3 regions of the Gottfriedia acidiceleris genome follow, and region 1 is predicted to be linked to each of the others. Evidence: predicted binding sites of a transcription regulator. Region 1 holds the regulator's gene; each other region holds the start of a gene.
The links. The regulator LexA, encoded in region 1, represses DNA repair genes until DNA is damaged. The targets are predictions, from matches to a motif close to CGAACATATGTTCG.
Positions count from the first base shown of each region.

Region 2: MY490_RS08435 (YqzH family protein) is a predicted target of LexA. The motif match lies at 4,629-4,642, and genes of this name have one in related genera.
Region 3: recA (recombinase RecA) is a predicted target of LexA. The motif match lies at 4,855-4,868, and genes of this name have one in related genera.

Region 1 is NZ_CP096034.1:2,756,979-2,764,604, forward strand. Features, by position in the region: gene tkt (transketolase) at 22-2,025, opposite strand; gene MY490_RS13140 (DUF896 domain-containing protein) at 2,212-2,451, opposite strand; gene MY490_RS13145 (YneB family resolvase-like protein) at 2,672-3,328, opposite strand; gene lexA (transcriptional repressor LexA) at 3,469-4,116, shown strand; gene MY490_RS13155 (GyrI-like domain-containing protein) at 4,221-4,847, shown strand; gene MY490_RS13160 (hypothetical protein) at 4,931-5,371, opposite strand; gene MY490_RS13165 (GNAT family N-acetyltransferase) at 5,726-6,010, opposite strand; gene MY490_RS13170 (glucosaminidase domain-containing protein) at 6,275-6,916, opposite strand; gene MY490_RS13175 (L,D-transpeptidase) at 7,114-7,449, shown strand.
Region 2 is NZ_CP096034.1:1,753,795-1,761,420, reverse strand. Features, by position in the region: gene MY490_RS08470 (BclA C-terminal domain-containing protein) at 12-458, opposite strand; gene MY490_RS08465 (hypothetical protein) at 673-849, opposite strand; gene MY490_RS08460 (Cof-type HAD-IIB family hydrolase) at 1,073-1,912, opposite strand; gene MY490_RS08455 (DUF2922 domain-containing protein) at 2,341-2,556, opposite strand; gene MY490_RS08450 (DUF1659 domain-containing protein) at 2,574-2,798, opposite strand; gene MY490_RS08445 (YolD-like family protein) at 2,877-3,209, opposite strand; gene MY490_RS08440 (Y-family DNA polymerase) at 3,295-4,557, opposite strand; gene MY490_RS08435 (YqzH family protein) at 4,723-4,917, shown strand; gene MY490_RS08430 (DUF2653 family protein) at 4,964-5,263, opposite strand; gene MY490_RS08425 (hypothetical protein) at 5,287-5,715, opposite strand; gene MY490_RS08420 (metal-dependent hydrolase) at 5,794-6,396, opposite strand; gene tatC (twin-arginine translocase subunit TatC) at 6,742-7,470, shown strand; gene MY490_RS08410 (hypothetical protein) at 7,520-7,626, opposite strand, start outside.
Region 3 is NZ_CP096034.1:3,013,104-3,020,729, reverse strand. Features, by position in the region: gene yfmH (EF-P 5-aminopentanol modification-associated protein YfmH) at 1-38, shown strand, start outside; gene ymfI (elongation factor P 5-aminopentanone reductase) at 220-948, shown strand; gene MY490_RS14350 (DUF3388 domain-containing protein) at 1,061-1,852, shown strand; gene MY490_RS14345 (helix-turn-helix domain-containing protein) at 1,873-2,766, shown strand; gene pgsA (CDP-diacylglycerol--glycerol-3-phosphate 3-phosphatidyltransferase) at 2,838-3,416, shown strand; gene MY490_RS14335 (competence/damage-inducible protein A) at 3,437-4,696, shown strand; gene recA (recombinase RecA) at 4,946-5,989, shown strand; gene rny (ribonuclease Y) at 6,642-7,626, shown strand, end outside.

The DNA.
Region 1 (7,626 bases):
TACTTTTTCCATCTTTACCTTTTATTGTAATACTTTTTTTGCTGCTGAAACGACATGATCAACAGTAAATCCGAATTTCTCCATTAATAAGTTACCTGGAGCAGATGCACCAAATGTATCGATTGAGATAACTTCTCCATCGAATCCTACATATTTATGCCAGCCGAATGAAGACCCCATTTCTACTGCTACTCGTTTTGTAACTTCTCTTGGTAATACTGATTGTTTATATTCATCAGATTGCTTTTCAAATAAGTCCATTGAAGGCATTGAAACAACCGATGCAGAAATTCCTTCTGCCTGTAGTTTTTCTTGTGCTCCAACTGCTAATTGTACTTCACTACCTGCTGCAATTAATACAATATCAATTTTATCTTGTTTTGCAGGAGATATAACATAAGCACCTTTTGAAACTTTATTATAAATATCAGTAGTAGTCCCCTCTAAAGTTGGTAAATCTTGACGAGATAATACTAACATTGTAGGTGCGTCTTTAGCTTCTACAGCCACTTTCCATGCTGCTGAGCTTTCATTTCCGTCTGCTGGACGAATTACATTCAGATTAGGCAATGATCTGAATGCTGCTAGTTGCTCAACTGGTTCATGAGTAGGTCCATCTTCACCAACTGCGATACTATCATGTGTAAATACATAAGTAACTGGTAAATTCATTAAAGCTGCTAAGCGAATTGCTGGTTTTAAGTAATCAGAGAACACAAAGAATGTCGCGCCAAACGCATGAACGCCACCATGTAGAGCCATACCATTTAAGGCTGCACCCATTGCAAATTCACGTACACCGAACCAAATATTACGTCCATCGTAGCTTTCTCTCGTAAAGTCACCTTTCCCATTCATATACGTTTTGTTAGATCCAGCTAAGTCAGCTGATCCACCGAAGAAACTAGGTAATACGTTTGCAATAGCATTAATTGCTTCACCTGAAGATGAACGAGTCGCAATTTTTTTACCTACTTCATACTTTGGTAATGCTGTTTCTAAATCTACAGTAATATTACCTTCAATCGCATTCTTTAATTGAGCTGCTAATTCAGGATATTTTTCTTCGTATTTTGCAAATGTAGCATCCCATTCTGCTTCTTTCTTTGCACCAGCTTCAACGATTACTTTATTAAAATGTGCATATACTTCTTCTGGAACGTGGAATGCATTTTCATAACCCCAAGCATACGCTTGTTTCGTTAAAATCGTTTCTTCTTTTCCTAATGGCTCACCATGAGATTTTGATTTACCAGATTTATTCGGAGAACCGTAACCGATTGTTGTTTTCACTTCGATTAAAGTTGGTTTTGATAATTCTTCTTGAGCTTTTTGGATCGCTGCAGTAATTTCATCTAAGTTATTACCATCTTCTACTCGGATAACTTGCCATCCATAAGCTTTAAAGCGGTCTTCTACACTTTCAGAGAATGAACGATTTAATTCACCGTCTAATGAAATATCATTTGAATCATAAAGAACTACTAAGCGCCCTAACTGTAAATGTCCCGCTAATGAAGCTGCCTCTGCAGAAACACCTTCCATTAAATCTCCGTCACCACAAATTGAGTATGTAAAGTGGTCAACTATATTTAAATCTTCTTTATTATATGTACCTGCTAAATGACGCTCTGCTAAAGCCATCCCAACAGCCATCGCAATACCTTGTCCTAATGGACCTGTTGTAGCTTCAACACCGTGTGTATGTCCAAATTCAGGATGTCCTGGGGTGTTACTTCCCCATTGACGGAAGTTTTTAATATCTTCAATTGACACTTCGTAACCTGATAAATGTAACATGCTATATAGTAACATTGAACCATGGCCTGCTGATAAAACAAATCGGTCTCTGTTAAACCATTTTGAATTTTTTGGGTTATGATTCATAAATTTTGCAAACAATGCATATGCCATTGGTGCAGCACCCATTGGCATTCCTGGGTGACCAGAATTAGATTTCTCGATTGCATCAATTGATAATGTACGAATCGTATTGATTGCTAACTGTTCAATATTATTAGACATAAATTTCGCTCCTTTAGCTTATTCATAGATATTATCATATAATTTACCATGATTTATTACAATAACTAACACTAAGTTTTGACAATTTTAACAAATTCTTTCCAAGAAATAGAAAAAAGCAGAATATTCTTCTGCTTTTTCTATTATTTTTAACAAAATATGAAATTTTATATTGTAAAAATGTTTTTAATGTAAGTTTTTTTTACGCATTGCTTTTTCATATTTTAACTTTGCAGGAGTAATATCATTCCCTTTTTCATCAACAATCTTAATTGAAGTCAATTCATCGACCATACGAGAGCGGAAATCTGCTAAATATTCTTTTCTTAATTGATCTTGTTCAACTTTCTCTTCAGGACTTAAACCTACTTCTTTTGACTTTTTTGATAATTCATTTATTCTATCTAAAGTTTTTTTAGTAACCAATAATAACCTCTCCTTTAATTGTATCTTATCTATTCATTGTTAGTTCCATCACTTTAATAATCAGACGATTAATTGTATGTTCTTTGCTAGAATGTCTGACGACGAGCTATCTTACCATTTGGGTAAAGAGCACCGCGCTTAGCAGGCATGCACCAAGAAAGTGATCGTTAGTCAGAGTCTAATATTCTATTCAATGTATCTCATCTTACAATAAATTGCATTAGCTTTCAATATCGGAGATTTCTTTCATATGTTCATTATACCTTCTATTAACAGTTGCCTTTGAAACGTTATATCCAAATCCTTTTAAGGTTGCAGCAATTTCTTCAAATGTTAGATCATTTTGACGTAATCTTACTATTTCGGAAATCGGTAATTCCAACTTATCTCTACCACCTGCGTTTAAACTACCTTCTAAGTTTTTTTGAGGCTTATACCCGTTTTCAACTGCCTTTTTCATACCTCTTTTTATTTTCATATTATGAATTTTCCGTTGATATTCCTCTACAATACTTAAAATTTCTAAAACCATTTCATCACTTTCACTTAATTGAAATTGTCCATTTTGTGAAGAGGTAAATAATCTTATTCCTTCCCTTTTTAAAAAATGTAATAAAGCGATTCTTGCATGACCTCTTCCTAATCTTGTTTCATCTTGTATTAACAAAGCATCAACCTGATGCTCTTTTATAATTTGGAATAGCTGAAATAGCCCTTCTCTTTCTACTTCATACCCACTAGCCTGTTCGCCTATTGTTTCTAGAATACACATTCCCATCCGCTCACCTAATTCGGTTAGTTCACTTATTTGTCTATGCAATGATGTTTCTTGTGAATCCTTTGCTGTACTTACTCTCGCGTAAATTATTGCATTCATTAACTGTTCCCTCCATACGAACACGAAAACTACTTTAATTAAAAATAGAACTAACGTTTGTATATCTTATCCTATCATGATATAATGAAAAAAATAAAGAGGAACGTATTATCTACTTTATAGGCAAGGGGGAAATTCGAATGAACAAACTATCGAAAAGGCAAGCAGAAATTTTAGCTTATATTAAAGATGAAGTAAAAATTAAAGGTTATCCACCTTCAGTTCGAGAGATTGCTGAGGCTGTTGGTTTAGCTTCAAGCTCTACAGTACATGGTCATTTAGAGAGACTAGAACAAAAAGGCTATATTCGAAGAGACCCTACGAAACCGCGTGCAATCGAGATTCTTGGAGATACAGCAACTGTTGTGAATGAAGTACAAGCATCATACAGTGAAATCTATAACGATATTATTAACATTCCAGTAATCGGTAAAGTAACTGCAGGTATTCCAATTACTGCAGTTGAAAATGTAGAAGAATATTTCCCTTTACCGACATCTGTCGCTCCATCTAACGAACAAGTTTTTATGTTACGAGTTGAAGGAGATAGTATGATCAATGCTGGTATTTTGAATGGCGATCTTGTCATCGTTAAAAAACAATTCACTGCTGAAAATGGCGAAATTGTTGTTGCCATGACTGAAGATAGTGAAGCTACTGTAAAGCGCTTTTATAAAGAAAGCGACCATTTTAGACTTCAACCTGAAAATGATGCCCTGTTTCCTATTTTATTAAAACAAGTATCAATTTTAGGAAAAGTAATAGGAGTTTATCGTACATATCATTAAACCTTTTAAAAGCAATGACATCTTTATGTGATTGCTTTTTGTTTTTCATAAGTATAGACAAGCAAAATAATCTAAACTGACTTATCATTAAAGGAGTTTTTTTAGTGAGTAAACTTGAGTGGAGAAAAAGCTTAAAAGAAATTTATTTACCAAAAAGTAAGCCTAGTAAAATTAAAATACCAACCTTTAAATATATAACGATTGAAGGCAAAGGTAATCCAAATAATGAATTATTTAAAGAAAATGTCGAAGCGCTTTATTCTTTAGCATATGCCATTAAAATGTTACCCAAAAAAGGTATAGTTCCAGAAGGATACTTTGATTACACTGTCTTCCCTCTTGAAGGTGTTTGGGATTTAGATGAAGAAGGTCGAAAACTTGACTACTTAAATAAAGAACATTTTCTATATAAATTAATGATACGACAACCCGACTTTGTTACAGAAGATTTAACGTACATCATTTTAGATCAACTTAAACAAAAAAAGAAAAATCCACTGCTAGCAAACGTAAAACTAGAATCGATTACTGAAGGTTTATGTGTTCAAGCCATGCACATCGGAAGCTATGATGACGAGCCAAGAACTTTTAAATTAATGGAAGAATTCTGTATGGTGAATCATCTACAAAGAGTTCAAAAAACACATAAAGAAATTTACATTTCTGATGCAAGAAAAACTCAACCTGAAAAATTGAAAACCGTTTTAAGATTTCAAGTGGAAGAACGATAATAAATTAAAAGAGCTTGGAAGTTCCAAGCTCTAGACTTACTATTCGTTAGTTGGAATAGATCACTTCTAAATTAATCACTTTATCATTCACTATAACTCTCAAAATTCTTCTCTAAATCATCTCTAAACGCAATAGCTAAATAATTATCAATTATATTTCTAGTAATAGGTGATTGAAATACTTGACTCTTATATGCTCCACCATCATATTCAATTATATCAATCTTATTTTCGACCTGTTCATTTTGCACCTCGTCAAAATATTTAATACTAACTACTACCCCAGCGTCATCAATCGTAATTAATAACTCTCTTTGATTTAATAAGACCTCAATAACACTATCTTTATCAATCATAATATCAAACTCACCATTGGAAACTTCAATTTCCTTTTTTAAAGACTCTTTTAAGTCAACAAAATATGATTCGAATTTCTCACACATCTTACTGTATGCCATATTTTCTGAAACAGTTTCTTTATATATTGCTTTTGTTTTTAAGATGAATTCCCTTTTAAAATCCATATTTCCACTCCTTGTAGTGATATAATTGGAGCATTTATATATTATTACTATTCATCATGTACTGAAAAATAGAATAACAGGAAGAATGTATTTAAAATTTTTTTATACTAATTAGTCTAAAGTAACAAATCGATCATTGCATCAGGACTTTTTACACATTTTTTTAAATTATGTGAATAATAGTAAACCTTTTCAATTTAACGATGAAAAGATAGGATTATTTCAAACTACGTATGAGAAACTGTTGGGAATAATTTTATATAGTATTTAAGATGGGTATTGGAAAGTGGCTAATAATTGGGGTAATAAAATATTTTTATTCTTCATCAAAAAATAAATCACCAAAAATATCGTTTAATCTATTAATTTAACATAAATAAATTCAGGATCTCCTTCATCTAAATTATCGATAAATCCACTTTCAATATATCCTAGAGATTGAAATACTTTTTGCATTGGGATATTAGATTTGTTAGTAGATGAAAATAATTTCTTTTCTGAAAAAGCTTCAACATATTTCATGAGATTTTGAGCTATACCAATCCTCCTAGTTTTTGGTGAAACAATTATTAAATCAATAAATAAATGGCCAAAGAAAAATTTATGATAAATCATGAAACCTACTATCCTTTTATTCATTTCATAAACAATGCATCGATTTTCTACGATTGATCGTTTAATTTGATGTTCTCTAATTCGACTTTATATAATTTGAGAATCTAGAATTACGATTGATTCACAATCATTCATTTCCGCATTTCTAATTTCCACTTTCGTTCTCCTTTCCTAGATCGTTATTGTTAACTTTTCTATAAAATTCTTTCAATCCCTTTATGTAGTAGGTTTAAATTAAAAAACCTGTATTTAAAATCATACAGGTCATTTTATAAATGATTAAATACCTTATAGATTTGTTGGATTGAAAAGTTTCTCCCATGTTTTTACCCCAACAATTCCATCAACTACTAAATCATTTTTTCTTTGAAATTCTTTCACTGCTTTTTCGGTTAAAATCCCGAAAATCCCATCCACTTTAACACCTATTTTTTCCTGAATTTTCTTTACTTGCTCTCCCCTTGATCCTTTTTTTAAGATCCCTTTATAAGGATGTAATTCAATTTGAATAATCCTTTTATATAATCCATTTTTAATATTTGCATTATTAACCGAGATGAGCACATCTGCATAATTAGGGGCTACTGCCCAACCTGCATCAGCAATCGCTTGAAATTGTTCATTAGCAGTTTTGTATGTTTTGACTTTACTGTACAGTGGATTATTTAAAATAAAATCAACATAGCCCTGAACAGGATCATTATATTTTATATAATATCCACCCTCATTTTTAGGTCTAGCTGTTCCTCTACTACTAAGAGGTAAGCCTGGATACCATGTTTGACCTGCGATATTGTTATTTTTCTTAAAATTTTTTGACGTAAAATGTGCTGTTTCTACTTGCCATTGAGTATAAATTACTTCGGTTAACCAGCCAATCTTTTTTGAAACCTCTTGAGCAGATTGAAAATATTTAATTGTATTAGACACTATTAGACTAACCCTCTCCTTAAAGTGCTTGTCCTATAGAGTATTCATTTGCTCCAACCTTGGTACTAAGGAAATAGTAGAATAAGTAATAGAAACTTACTATTTTTTTATTTAAATTTCATATTTCTATTACTCCTCTTGTATTTAACAACTATTAAACTTTCTTCATACTATGGTTAAAAACTGGAGCTGATAAAATGACTAATTGGATCTACATTTCTACATCAAACCGCCAGCTAAAACTTTTCGATGGAAACAATCTGCTTAAAACTTACCCAATCGGTGTTGGAAAAATGCTTACACCTACTCCTACAGGAACCTATACAATTATTAATAAAGATCCAAATCCTGGTGGACCTTTTGGGGTACTATGGATGGGACTATCCGCTCCACATTACGGAATTCATGGAACTGATAATCCATCAACAATTGGTCACTTTGTTTCACATGGTTGTATTCGAATGTATAATAAGGATGTTCTTGAATTATCCTCAATGGTTCCAATTGGTACAGGTGTCGTTATTCATCAATAGATGTAAAAACCTACGAGATGGATTTTCATAGCTTAATAGGTACTTCTATGTAAAAAATTTTACATTCCCATAATGCTGCTTTATGGCTTGAATAGTAGAACTTAGAAGAACATTTAAAAACCCTTACTTTACTATAAAGGGGTTTGGAAAATGAATTGAAAATCTTATAATTCTTAA
Region 2 (7,626 bases), 1.0 Mb from region 1:
TATAACTTGTACTAATGAACTCTGAATAGATTAATTGTAGCTCCAGCGCCTTGTAACAATTTAACATCTCCAACAAAGTCAAACAATTGAAGTGAAATTGTATCTCCAGCATCTAATGGTAAGATCATTTGGCTACCGTAAATGGATCTATTCACTTCATTTACGATTGCTGATGCATTTATAGGTCTACCATTTACTAATAGTCTTGTAGATACGTTTAATAGTGCATTTAAATTCACTGTGTAAGTAATAAAGTAATTACCTGGTACCTCAACTGTTAATCGATCATTTGCTTGATCAATTGTAATTCCTTCACCTACATACTGAAATGATGGAAAAGTTACAATTGTACCCTCTTTTTTAACGGAAACCGTTCCACCACTATTAGTAACAAATGCAAAACTTTCGCCAGGAGGTATTGGTGGAAAATGATGTCTTGGCGGTCTTGGGTATTTCATACTATCACCTTTTCTTATTATTTAGACATAAATCCTCTTAGGAGTAACATATTAAAGGCTTGTCTATAATTGTTGATATATGTTATTAATATGAAAGTTTTTTCTTTTCGTTACAGCATGTCTACTAGTTTTTTTATTTTTTTTCAATTTTAATAGATTAAAAAAACTTAGTCATCGGACTAAGTTCTTTTTAATCATATAGTATTGTGAACGTCTATGCCCTCTCAAGTACATTTACAATCCGACTTAATAGTTCATTTTGCTTCTTTAATTCCTCGTTTCGGATTTTAAATAATTTATAGAAGTAGGAGATTACTACTATAAGACCTACAGGAATTGCAATGTAAAAAAGCATAATAATGATAGGAAATACCCCTAAGGCTGCATCCATTTTAACACTCCACATCCTTTTATATTTAGATTATGTTAGCCTATACAAGCTTTATGTCTTTAAAATAGGTGAAAGGAATAAGAAGTGTCTACTAGGTGTGGAAAAGACTGCAAAATGGAACAATGTCAATTGTTAGAAATCAGCAACATTTGACATAAAAAAAGAGAGTCTCAAAAGTACTTTGACTTTTGATTTCTCTCTTTTGCCAGTCTATAAACTGAATTTAACTTTGCTTTAATTTTTGTTTTTGATCTAAAAAATGATAAATTGCATGAGCTACGCCTGCTTCTTCATTTGTTTTTGTAACAAATGTACAGTGACCTTTTAGCTCTTCTTTCGCATTTCCCATAGCTACTGGAAAACCTACTCGATTAAACATAGAGACATCATTAAAACTATCTCCAATTGCCATGCTCTCATTTAAATCTACTCCAAGGATTGGTGCAAGCTTTAGTAATGCCGCTCCTTTACTTACATTTGCTGCATTAATTTCAACGTTATTTGAACCTGACGAAGTAATTAGCAGACCCTCTTCTTGCATTAGTTTTAGACGAATGCGACTAATAACCTCTTCTTTATTGGAAAGGAATAATATTTTATATACATCAAGATCATGAAAATCTTCAATAGAAGAATAAGTTCGAACCTTTCTTAAAGTAGCTGTCACTTTGTGTTTCTTGCCAGTTTGCTTATCAGTGAAAAATTCATCATATAGTGTATCTCGACACTTTGTAAATGATCCTTCACTAGTACTAATAATAAATGTTTTATTTTCTGCTTCACATATGCTTAAGGCTTTCGCAAAAATTTCTTTATCCATTGAATCGTTGTGTAAAATTTTCGCTTCATAGTCATATATTTGAGAGCCATTTAAACAAACAATTGGACAAGTTAGACCAGCCTCATCTAATACTTCCTTCGCACTTTCATACATTCTACCTGTAGAAATGACAACATGGATTCCTTCCTTTTGTGCCGCTCGGATGCTTTCAATGTTTTCCATTGGTATTCCATTCTTACCATTTACCAGTGTACCATCCATATCAATTGCAATTAGTGCCATGTCGTTCTCTCCTTTTCTACTATTCTCTTATAATCTGAATGCTATATTCTCAAATTCTACTAAAGCATTCTTATTACAATTTAACTATTTTCTATTTTATGAGTTCATTCTTTATTATTATAACGCAAAAAAAGACCTTCTGCATTTCAGAAGGTCTCAGACTGTTGACAAACGCTCGCTTTCTTCGTTGCTTCGCCTGTCTGCGGTGCTCATTACCGTCAAAGGTAACTCCGCTCCTCACCAGGCTTCGCGCCTCGAAAGACAAGCGCTTGCAATCAGTCTGAAACTCAAGTTTTTGTACTTTGTCAATTAATTTCCAAATTTTTGTAAACTTCTGGTATTGACTCATGTATATTTTACACCTCTGAAAAGACCTTCTGCATTTCAGAAGGTCTTAAACTGCTTACAAAACTCTTTTCCTAATAAGCTTATAACTCGATCTCAATAATCTCCTTACCAACCAAGCGTGCGCCTTGTTTGGCTACGACAATTCCACTTGTAGAAGTGAATACGTTGTTTGCTACAATTTTATCCATTACTTGATTGATTAATGTTGGATTAACTGGAATTGTTGGATTGTCTACTGTTAGCGTAACAACCTTTTCGTTTTCATTTAAAAATTTAAGCTCTAATGTTTGAATCATATCTCTTTCCTCCTTTTTTATAGACTGTTTAAAAGTAGTCCATTGCTTAATACTTCTAGCTCTACTAATGGTAGGTCTTGCAATGATGCTAAGGCATTACCGATTTCACTTAGCTTCACTAAATCAACATCAACTCGGACATTTTTATATGCCTTCCTCTTGATAATGATTTTTCCTTGTGCATCTTTTCCTGCATGTAAATTTACATACAATGTTAGTTGTTGAGTAGCAATTTGTGCCATTTCAACTCCCCCTTTCGATGTATATGTACTTAAAAAGGGGGGATTTTCGTTAATGGTTAATTATTTTTTTTTTGCTGTTCAAGATCCAATTTTCACGTCCACAATATCACTTAATAACAGCTCCATATATCCAGCCTGTTCTTCATAAATAGATAGCCTATTTTGGTGTAAATTAATTTTCCCTATTTTTCCTTTTACATTATGGTGATAGTGGTCTTTATAATAAGTAATTTGTACACTTTCATCTTCGTGAATTGCCTGTTGAAGATGACGGTTCATTTCCTCTAATAGTTGTTCATCTACATCTTTTTGTTGTTCATAATTTTGTGATACTTTCCAATCACGAAGCATTTTTACATGTTCTGGTAACATCATTGACGTCCATTTAATCGTGCCACGGTCACGAATCATCAGCATTCTTCTCCTTTTCTTCTCTTTTTACCTTAGGTAGAACTAGTGGCTTTTACTTGCAGGGGGAAAAGGACAAAAGGAAATTTTAACCTTTATGTCCACCTACCAGCTTGCTTCGGGCAAGTGCTGTTCCTCCTTCCGCATAAGAAACAGCCCAGAGGAGCGAAGATGATCCATATTTTTTTCGGACTGCGTCCATCACATATCCTAAATTGCGCTTTTGAGGTTTTTTCTGATCAAACAAATTTAACTGCATGATTTCATCACTTACAATATTCGAAAGAGAAATAAGAATTTGCCGAACTGTCTTCCCTTCATAATATCGATCAAATAGTTTTGTACAAATCTCATACAAATCTGACGTAATATTTGTAGGTTCATCCATTGTATATGCGTGGGAAAATCCTCCACCGAATTCTTCCCGACTATATCCAATTCCTAATGTAATCGTACGTCCTGCCTTCCTAGCATTACGAGTTCGGCGTGCAACCTCTTCACACATTTCACGAATAACAAATTTAATTTCTTCGACTTTCGTATAATCTCTCATTAATATTTGGCTTTTACCAAAGCTAATTTGTCCGTTCATTATTGGCGCACCTAGCTCAGATAGATCTACTCCCCACGCATGATGATATAATTGATTTCCCATCACTCCGAATTTCTTCTCCAGCAAATGAAGAGGATATTTCGCTAACTGTCCTACGGTAAAAATACCCATTGTATTTAAAGTTCGTTCGGTTCTTTTACCGATTCCCCACATTTCACTAAGAGGACTTACCTGCCATAGTTTTTTTTCTACATCTTCATAAGTCCACTCTGCTATCCCATCTTTTTTTCCTTCTAAATCTAAGCAGAGCTTCGACAAAAGCATGTTCGGCCCAATCCCAATCGAACAAGGTAATTGAAATCTTGCCATAATCTCATTACGAATTTTTTCGGCAATCTCCCATGCGTCCCCCCATAATCTCTTCACTCCATCGACCTTTAAAAAACATTCATCAACACTATATACATGTAAATCCTCTAAAGGGGCAAATTCATTTAATAACTTTACTATGTTCGTTGAGATTTCTAGATATTTTGACATTGAGGGATTTACAATTTTGATTCGCGGATCTTTTGGTATTTCAAAAACCCTTGATCCTGTTTTAATCCCAAATTCCTTTTTTAATCGCGGGGAAGCTGCAAGTACGATACTTCCTTCCCTCTCCACATCTCCAACAACTGCTAAATAACATTCTAATGGATCTAATTCGAGCATGACCGCAGAACAACTTGCATAAAAGCTCTTCATATCGATGCATAATATCCGATGATGTGGTAACTCTTCATAACAAATGCTCATACATATCACTCCGATTTTCCAAAAAATAGCAGAACTAATGTTCTTATTTTTTATTATAAACATATATTAAACGAATATACGTTCGATTTCAATAAATTTTTTTCGCTAGGAACAATACAAAATTTTAGCTATACTAAAAATAGCTTAAGGGAGGAAAGACTAAAAGTGGATAGACAGTTTGTAAAGCAGATGATTAAACGAGCGTTAATGCAATATAGAGGAGAACACGAACAGTGGATTACAGCTGATATGCTAGATAAACTGTACGAACAAATCGTTACCGAACAATTAAATGATGACCGTGAATTATACGAATTAGTACAAGATATTGTTTACGAATACATAACGAATTATGCCTAAGTAATCGAAAAAACCCGAGAAAGAACATCCAGTTCTCTCTCGGGTTTTATGAATAGATAAATGATATTTCACTCGTAATTCCATCTTCTTCATCAAAACCAATAATGATTTCCATTGCATTGGATGAAAAACGATGAATCTCTTCCAAGTAAAAACCAATTGCGTCAGATATTTGTTGCTCGAAATAGATTAAATTCCGATGATTAGCTGATACTTCACAGCTTACTCCATCATCTTCATTAAATTGAAATTCAATTTGTACGCTTTCTGGTCGAACCCCTTCCAAATCAGCAGCATATACACAAATCGCATTAGCAACATCTTGTTCATCAAAATAGATTTTCACAAGTCACCTCGGGAAGGGGAAAGTTAATATCGGTTTCTACGAAAGATTTTCTTAATAAACCAAATAATCACTATTATTACTAAAAAATCTAATAGTAATCCAAAAAATGAAAAACCAAACTGCTGACCACCATAGTAGCCACCAAATGGGTTTAGCATCGAACCAAAAAGAGAGCCTAACCCAAATGCACCTGCATACCCTAAAAAATTCCTTCCAGGACTTCTATAAGATCGATAACTCGACCTAGGTGCTGTTGGTCGATAACTTCTATTAGAACGATACGATCTCCTAATTGCAAGTTGCGTTGATGGTTTTTTGCTAGAAACAAAGGAATTAGTATTCACCTTAATACGTTGATGATTATACGTATTACTACTTGCATCAACCGGGATTGACAAAAAAAGCATAAAAAACAAAATCCACATGGATATTAGAGAATTTATTTTTTTCAAAATTGACCCTTCTTTCATCATCACATCTTTCTTAGTATGGATCTTTTTTAATAAAAAAATGTGACAAAATAAAGAGGTCTATAGCCACTTAATACTTTGTTTTGTAAACAACTGGTCCGCTAAAAGGTGAGAAAAATAACCGACTGTACCAGCTAACCATAATCCATTTATCATTAGGTCTTTTTGCAGTAAATAACAAATTCCACTCCAAACAGCTAAAAAGTAAAGAGAATGTGTTGGTCCACGATGCTTTAATCTCGAAGAAACAGCAATAAATAATCCAAGCGCAAAGATTGACCAATAACCATAAAAGAAAAACCAGCCAATAACTGCAATTAATATGCCTGTTAACATTAATATTGTTTTTAAATTCCGTAACCAGCTAACACAAATAATAAATAATAAGAGAATACCTACTGCATAAATCCATGATCCAGAATAAATTAACTTCCCTGTCTTCACAACAATAAATAATGTAACTGCTAAAAATAATAAGCTGAAAAGAATTTTTAGCGGCATTGAAACTTTTTTTGTTAATGAACCATTATGATGATCTAAATCAGGAGCCAAACTACTGATTGCACCAACAATAAGTGGGACGGTCATAGAATCATTTTTTGTTGCATACATTGTGACACCAGTTGCAAATAATCCTACAATTACATGACTTTTTCCATCCAAAATAGGTACCTTCCTTATCTTACATACTCATACTTTTTATTATAGTCGGATAAGGTTAGTTTTCATATGAATAAATTAACAAATGATGGTAATTTAAGAATAATTAAAGTCTTTATATTCATTGACGATTGTTCTTTTTTCTGACAAAATATAGGAAGCTCAATATTATAGAAAACTAGTCGATTGGCGAGCCTTTTAGGCAAAGACTAAAGACGTAGTTGCACTTACACTTTATTCCTAAATTTGGCAAACTAAATCGAGTAATGTACAAAATCGACATCGCTAGCCAATTTATACAATTTAAAGTGTAATAAAATACTTTCACAGTTTGCTTTGGGGGAAATTATGCAAGAAAAAGAAATGAGTGTCATTGACCATTTAGATGAGCTTCGAAATCGAATAATAAAAGTTATAGTTGCATTCGTTATTTTTTTAGGAATTGGATTATATTATACGAAAGCTATATTCAATTTCCTTGTTCAAGATTTGCATGGAAAGCTTCTGGCGCTTGGTCCAAGTGATGTCCTTTGGATTTATCTAATGATTGGTGGAGTGTTCGCGATCGCGTGTAGTATCCCTGTCATAGCTTACCAAATATGGGCGTTTGTAAAGCCGGCCTTACATGTAAAAGAACGAAAAAGCACAATGCTTTACATACCAGCTTTATTCTTATTGTTCGTTTGTGGATTAGCATTTGGCTATTATTTCATCTTTCCAAACGTATTAAAATTTTTACAGGACATCGGAGAAGACTTGGTAACAGTTACATTCACAGCTGAGCGCTATTTTAGCTTCCTATTTAACTTAGTTGTTCCTTTTGCGTTTTTCTTTGATTTACCAGTCATTATACTATTTTTAACAAGTATCGGAATCGTATCACCAGCATTTTTAAGAAAATCTCGACGATTTGCATATTTTATCCTTATTATTATCGGAACAGCAATTTCACCGCCTGATTTTGTATCTGATATGATGACAAGCTTACCATTGTTAGTTATATATGAATTAAGTATTCTTGTTTCATCGATTGCATATAGAAGACGTATTAAACGCCTACAACATGAATCGGAATAAAAAAAAATGGACAGCAATTAGTATGCTTGTCCATTTTTTTTTGACTACCTTATAATAAAATATGTGATGTATACAAAGTAACAACTAAACCTGAAAAACTATAAATTAACGATGCTTTAATAGCAATTTTTCTTTGAAAATCTTTATGTAAGTCAT
Region 3 (7,626 bases), 260 kb from region 1:
AAGACTATATGAGTGAATTCTTTGTTCTTCCTCATTGAATGAATTAAAAGCATCCTTTTTAGGATGCTTTTTGAAATTTAAAAAATTTAAGGGTTTATCAAGAATTTATGTGTACTATTATTAATAAAAATTTTTAAGAGAGCTTCCGCGCTTACCTTTATATTTCTTAATACTCTTTAAACTTGAATTAAAACCTCGAATAAATGGAGATTATAATAAATGAGAAAAAGAATTCTAGTAATTGGAGCTAGTGGTGACATCGGCCTAGCAATTTCAAAAAAATTAATCAATGAAAAATATGATTTAATTGTTCATTATAATAGTAAGAAAGAGCCACTTAATGAACTGATCGAATTGGCTAATGAGATTGAAGTAAGTTGCCAATTCGTTCAAGCGAACTTGTCAGTTGAAAATGGGGTTGAAATTTTAACATCACAAATAAATGATACAATCGATTCAATTGTGTATGCATCGGGTTTTTCAATCTTTGGTTTGATTAATGATGTAAGAGATGAAGAGATTGATCGAATGACTCAATTACATATCAAAAGTTTGATTAAGGTAGTCAATCATTTTCTTCCTAATATGGTGGCTAAAAAATCTGGTAGTATCGTCGTTATTTCGTCTATATGGGGACAAATTGGTGCTTCATGTGAAGTTTTATATTCAACTACTAAAGGTGCTCAAAACGCCTATGTAATGGCATTAGCTAAAGAACTAGGGCCAAGTGGAATAAAAGTAAATGCTGTTGCTCCAGGTGCTGTAAAAACGAAAATGTTAAAAACCTTTAGTGAAGAAGATTTAAAGGATATTGCCAATGAAATTCCAATGAATCGTTTAGCTCTTCCAAGTGAAATTGCGAATACTGTAAATTACCTAATTTCCGAACAATCTTCTTATATAACTGGTCAAATTCTAGGAGTAAACGGCGGTTGGCATACTTCATAGCAAAATTTCCGGTCGAAAGTTATTTATTTCACATATTTTACCTTTTATATTATGGCGAAATCGTTTATTATTAAATGGAGAGTTAAGTAGTTAACAAATAGGGGGTATAGGTATGGAGTTAATCGAATGGTATTTTGAGTATGAAATACATAAGAATCGCCCTGGACTACTTGGAGATATTGCATCGCTAATCGGTATGCTAGGGATTAATATTTTAACAATCAATGGTGTCGACACAATGAAACGCGGCATGTTACTTGGTTGCGATAACGATGATCAAATTACTAGATTTGAATCAATTTTAAATACTATGGACAATATAACAATAATTAAACTTAGAAAGCCCACCCTAAGAGATCGTTTAGCTGTAAGACATGGTACTTATATTCAACGTGACGTAGATGATAAAAAGACTTTTCGTTTTGTTCGCGATGATTTAGGTATGCTTGTTGATTTTATGGCAGAGTTATTTAAAATGCCAGGTCATAAGCTAATTGGAATTAGAGGGATGCCTCGTGTTGGTAAAACTGAATCAGTTGTAGCAGCAAGTGTATGTGCAAATAAACGCTGGTTATTTGTTTCATCTACATTAATTAAACAAACATTAAGAAGTCAATTAATAGAAGACGAATATAATTCAGATAATGTATTTATTATTGATGGCATTCTTTCTCATAGAAGAGCAAATGAGCAACATTGGCAATTGGTTCGCGAAATTATGGCAATGTCTTCTGTGAAAGTAGTGGAGCATCCTGATGTATTTGTACAGCAAACTGAATACTCTTTAGAAGATTTTGATTACATAATTGAATTAAGAAATGATGAAAATGAAGAAATTAAATATGAACTTGTAGACCAAATGGATAAAAATGGACACAACTCGTTCTCGATGTTTGATTTTTAAAGTTAGTTGGGGTGTAACTTGTGACAGAATTAGGAAAATATTTACGAGAAGCAAGAGAAGCGAAAGGTTTATCAATTGACGATGTACAAGAGTTAACGAAGATTCAGAAACGTTATCTTGAAGCAATCGAAGAAGGTAATTATGAAATATTGCCAGGGCAATTTTATGTTCGTGCATTTATCAGACAATATGCAGAAACAATTGGTGTTGACGTTTCTGGATTTCTAACTGAAAAGCCAGAAGTAGAAGAATCAACTGTGGCAAGTACAGTAGAAGAAGTAAAGCATGAAGAAATTCCTAGTAGATCATCGAAGCTGAAAGAACCATTAAGCAATGTAAAGTCATCACGAATAATGGATTATTTACCAAGGATACTAGTAGCAATTCTTATCATTGGAATCTGCATCGCTATTTATATGATGTTCCCATCAAAAAATGATGGAAAATCTGCGGATACTAATCAATCTCAATCTAACTCTAATTCTGAAATTGAAAAGCCAAAAAATAATGCGCTAGATCAGGCAAAAGTTAATAATAAGAAAAAAACAGAGAAACCGAAAAATGATGTGACTGAGCAAACGCCAGCGCAAAAAATTACTGTTGACTCTGCAGCGGGTAAACGAACTACTATTTCTTTATCTGGTACGGATGTATTTAAAATAGAAATAGTTGCAAATGGTGAAAGTTATGTAGATTTAAAAAATGCTGATGGAAAAATGTTCTATTCCGGAATTTTAAAAAAAGGACAAACTCAAAACTACGACTTAACAGATGAAACTGAAGTAACTGTAAATATTGGTGCTTCTAACAATGTTGAGCTACGAATTAACGATGAGGTATTTAAATACCCAGTTAGTCCAACAAATGCTGTTCACCAAAAGATTACGATTAAAAATTTAAAAATGAATCAATAGTCATCTTTAAGATGGCTTTTATTCATTTATTATAAATGCTTCATTTTTAGAAAGTTTTGGAGGGTTTTACCATGAATTTACCAAATAAGATCACAGTGTCAAGGGTTTGTCTAATTCCATTATTTATGATTGCCGTTTTAATTGATTTTGGATGGGGAAAAGTTACATTAATGGGTGATTCAATACCAATAAATCATTTAGTAGGGGCTGCAATTTTTATTATTGCCTCAGTTACTGATTTTATAGATGGTTATTACGCAAGAAAATTAAATCTAGTTACTAATTTTGGTAAGTTTTTAGATCCACTTGCTGATAAATTACTTGTTTCTTCAGCATTAATTATCTTAACTGATTTTCATTATGTTCCTGCGTGGATTACGATTGTCATAATAAGTAGAGAGTTTGCTGTAACCGGTTTACGAATGATTTTAGCTGGTTCTGGAGAAGTTCATGCTGCTGCAATGCTAGGTAAAATTAAGACTTGGGCACAAATAGTTGCCATTTCAGCGTATTTCTTACATGACTTCCCATTGAATTTCTTACCATTTTCGATTGCGGATGTATCACTTTGGGTCGCATTATTCTTTACAGTATATTCTGGTTGGGATTATTTTTATAAAAATAGAGATGTTCTTCTTAAATCAATGTAATGAATAGAGGGGGAAATGATATGAAACGTGCTGAAATCATCGCAGTAGGTACAGAGCTACTTTTAGGTCAAATTGCAAATACAAATGCTCAATTTTTAGCTAAACATTTATCTGCATTAGGATATCACCATCATTTCCAAACAGTTGTAGGAGACAATTCCGAACGACTTAAAAGTGCATTAGAAATTGCTTCATCAAGAAGTGATTTAATCATCTTAACTGGTGGACTTGGACCAACCAAGGATGATTTAACGAAAGAAGTTGTTGCAGAATTTGTTCAAGAATCACTTGTTTACCACGATGAATCACTAGATTATATTGAACAATATTTTATTAAAGTAAATCGACCAATGACTGAAAATAATAAAAAACAAGCATTAGTCATTAATAACGCATATGTTTTATTGAATAATAATGGTATGGCACCTGGAATGGTTCTTGAAGCGAAAAATAAACAATTTGTATTATTACCAGGACCACCTAAAGAAATGATCCCGATGGTTGAGAAAGAACTAATTCCTTATTTTTTAAAAGGAAAGGAAGCAAGTACGATTATTTCCAAAGAGCTTAAGTTTTTTGGCATCGGGGAATCGATTTTAGAAACTGAAATTCTTGATTTACTTGAAAATCAATCAAATCCAACAATTGCTCCTTTAGCGAGTGAGGGAGAAGTAATGCTTCGAGTTACTGCAAGTGCTAGTAATGAACAAGAGGCAGAAAAACTAATTGGACAAGCTGAAGAAAAAATACGCGACCGTGTTGGGCAGTTTATATATGGTACAAATAATGAAAACTTGTTTACAGTTTTATCAAGAAAGTTAAAAGATTTTAAACTGACTATTTCTGCTGCTGAAAGTTTAACTGGAGGTCTGTTCAGTAAAAGACTGACAGATATTCCTGGGAATTCGTCCATTTTTAAGGGGAGTGTTGTTTGTTATTCTAATGAAATGAAACAAAACCTTTTACATGTACCATCAGACATTCTTAATAAAAGTGGTGCAGTAAGTGCAGAGTGTGCAAAATCACTAGTTGAAAATATTCAAAGATTAACAGGAAGTAATATTTCAATTAGTTTTACTGGTGAAGCAGGACCGTCTACATTAGAAGATGTGCCGGTAGGGAAAGTATTTATCGGTATAAAAATTGGTGATTCTGATTCAATTGTAAAAGAGTTTCAATTCAGTGGTACTAGAGAACAAATAAGATTATCAAGTGTCAAAAATGGCGCGAACTTATTGATTAAATTAATTAATTCAAGTTTTGAAAGTCAAGACTTATAAAATGAAATAGAATATTTTATAATAAAAAAGCTCGGTTAATTTAGCCGAGTTTTTTAATTTTATAGTTTCGATATTAATAAAAATCTAGTTTTATAGACCGAAAAATACGAAACAAGCGTTTCTATTCTTTAAAAAACAAGTTTAAATACGAAAAATATCGAATAAACGTTCTATTTTTTTGTTGGCAAACGAACAAAAAACAGTTATTATATAGTTAAGAGATAAATGAATCCTGAAGGAGGAATCTAAATGAGTGATCGTCAAGCTGCATTAGATATGGCTTTAAAACAAATCGAAAAACAATTCGGTAAAGGTTCAATTATGAAACTTGGAGAACAAACTGACCGCCAAATTTCAACTATTTCTAGTGGATCGTTAGCACTAGATGTTGCATTAGGTGTGGGTGGATATCCAAGAGGTCGAATTATCGAAGTATATGGTCCTGAAAGTTCAGGTAAAACAACTGTAGCATTACATGCAATCGCTGAAGTTCAGGCAAATGGAGGACAAGCGGCGTTTATAGATGCTGAGCATGCATTAGATCCGGTTTATGCTCAAAAATTAGGTGTAAACATTGATGAGTTATTATTATCTCAACCAGATACAGGTGAACAAGCACTTGAAATTGCTGAAGCATTAGTACGCAGTGGTGCAATTGATATTATCGTAATTGACTCAGTAGCTGCATTAGTTCCAAAAGCAGAAATTGAAGGTGAGATGGGTGATGCTCACGTAGGTCTACAAGCACGATTAATGTCTCAAGCATTACGTAAACTTTCTGGTGCAATTAACAAGTCAAAAACAATCGCAATCTTCATTAACCAAATTCGTGAAAAAGTTGGGGTTATGTTTGGTAATCCTGAAACGACTCCTGGTGGACGTGCGTTAAAATTCTATTCTACAATTCGTTTAGAAGTACGTCGTGCTGAACAATTAAAACAAGGTAATGATATTGTAGGTAACAAAACAAAGATTAAAGTAGTAAAAAATAAAGTAGCACCACCATTTAGACAAGCAGATGTAGACATTATGTATGGAGAAGGTATTTCTAAAGAAGGAGAAATCCTTGATATTGGATCGGATTTAGATATCGTTCTTAAGAGTGGAGCATGGTATTCTTACAATGAAGAGCGTCTTGGACAAGGTCGTGAGAATGCTAAGCAATTCTTAAAAGAAAATAAAGAAATTCGTGATACGATTAAACAATCTATCCGTCTTCACCATGGTTTAGATAACCCTGTTGCTATAACTGAAACAGATGACGAAGAACAATTCTCTTTATTAAAAGAGTAATCAAAAGTTAGTTTAAAATTACAAAAAATGCGGGCGCTTATTAAAAGTGCCTGCATTTTTTATATTTATAATTTCAAATTTCTTGTAATTAGGGAATGGACCTGTCCAATTTGCCATCAATATCACGATTAAGACATAAATGACAGTAAAAATATTCTAGCTGAAGGCAGGTTTACGTACATTGGCTTTGGCCTAAATAATGATAGAACCGTAGGAATCTACGGAAATAGCTTGGTAAATAAGAGTAACCTCTGTTGGCAAAGAAATAACACTAGCAAGTATGCTCAGTTCCCAAGAATCTCCCACTTCAAACAACCTGTAAGGGTGTTAAGTGGTGAGTAGTTTAAGAATGAAAAATTCGATCAATTAACTTACTAATCAAATCTTAAAAAAAATTTAATGAATAAAATTTAGATTCTCATGTATGAAATCTAGTAAAAATGTAATAAATATTGATAAATCAAGTAAGTAAGCGATTTACAAGGCTTGACATCATTTGGTAAGAGATTTAATATTTAAGTGTATATTCTAAAAAAATATTACTATTTTGTGAAAAATTGAATTGAAGTGTGCTGTATGTTGATGCAATTATTTATACAATATAACAGCCGACAAAAATGAAACTAACTAAATAGCAAGAGGAGGTGAAATCATGGGTGCAAATACTATAATTTTGATCATCTTCGCATTGCTTGCCACATTCGGAGTCGGTTATGCTGTCGGATTTTTTGTCCGTAAGTCCATTGCAGAAGCTAAAATAAATGGCGCAACTAATCATGCAAATCAAATTATTGAAGATGCAAAACGTGATTCAGAAACAATTAAAAAAGAAGCTTTATTGGAAGCAAAGGACGAAATTTTCAAAATTCGTACAGATGCAGAGAACGAAATTCGAGACCGTCGTAGTGAACTACAAAAGTCAGAAAATCGTTTAATGCAAAAAGAAGAGAACTTAGATCGTAAAGATGATGGACTTTCAAAACGTGAGTCTGTTCTTGAAAGAAAAGAGGAATCTCTTGTTTTAAAACAACAGCAGATAGAAGAAATGGAAAGCAAGATAGAAACATTAATTGCTGCTCAACAAGAAGAGTTAGAGAGAATTTCTAGCTTAAATCGTGAAGAAGCAAGACAATTAATACTTTCTAAAGTCGAAAATGAATTATCCCATGAAACAGCAATACTAGTAAAAGAAACAGAAGCTCGAGCAAAAGAAGAAGCAGATAAGAAAGCAAAAGATATTTTATCATTAGCAATCCAGCGATGTGCTGCAGATCATGTTGCTGAAACAACTGTTTCAGTTGTAAATCTTCCAAATGATGAAATGAAAGGTCGTATTATTGGCCGTGAAGGACGAAATATACGTACTCTAGAAACGTTAACTGGTATAGATTTAATTATTGATGATACGCCTGAAGCTGTAATATTATCAGGTTTTGATCCAATTCGTCGTGAAACTGCACGAATTGCACTAGATAAATTAGTACAAGATGGTCGTATCCATCCTGCACGAATTGAAGAAATGGTTGAAAAATCAAGACGAGAAGTAGATGAGTACATACGTGAAGTCGGTGAACAAACTACTTTTGAAGTTGGTGTTCATGGAATTCACCCTGACTTAATTAAAATATTAGGTCGTC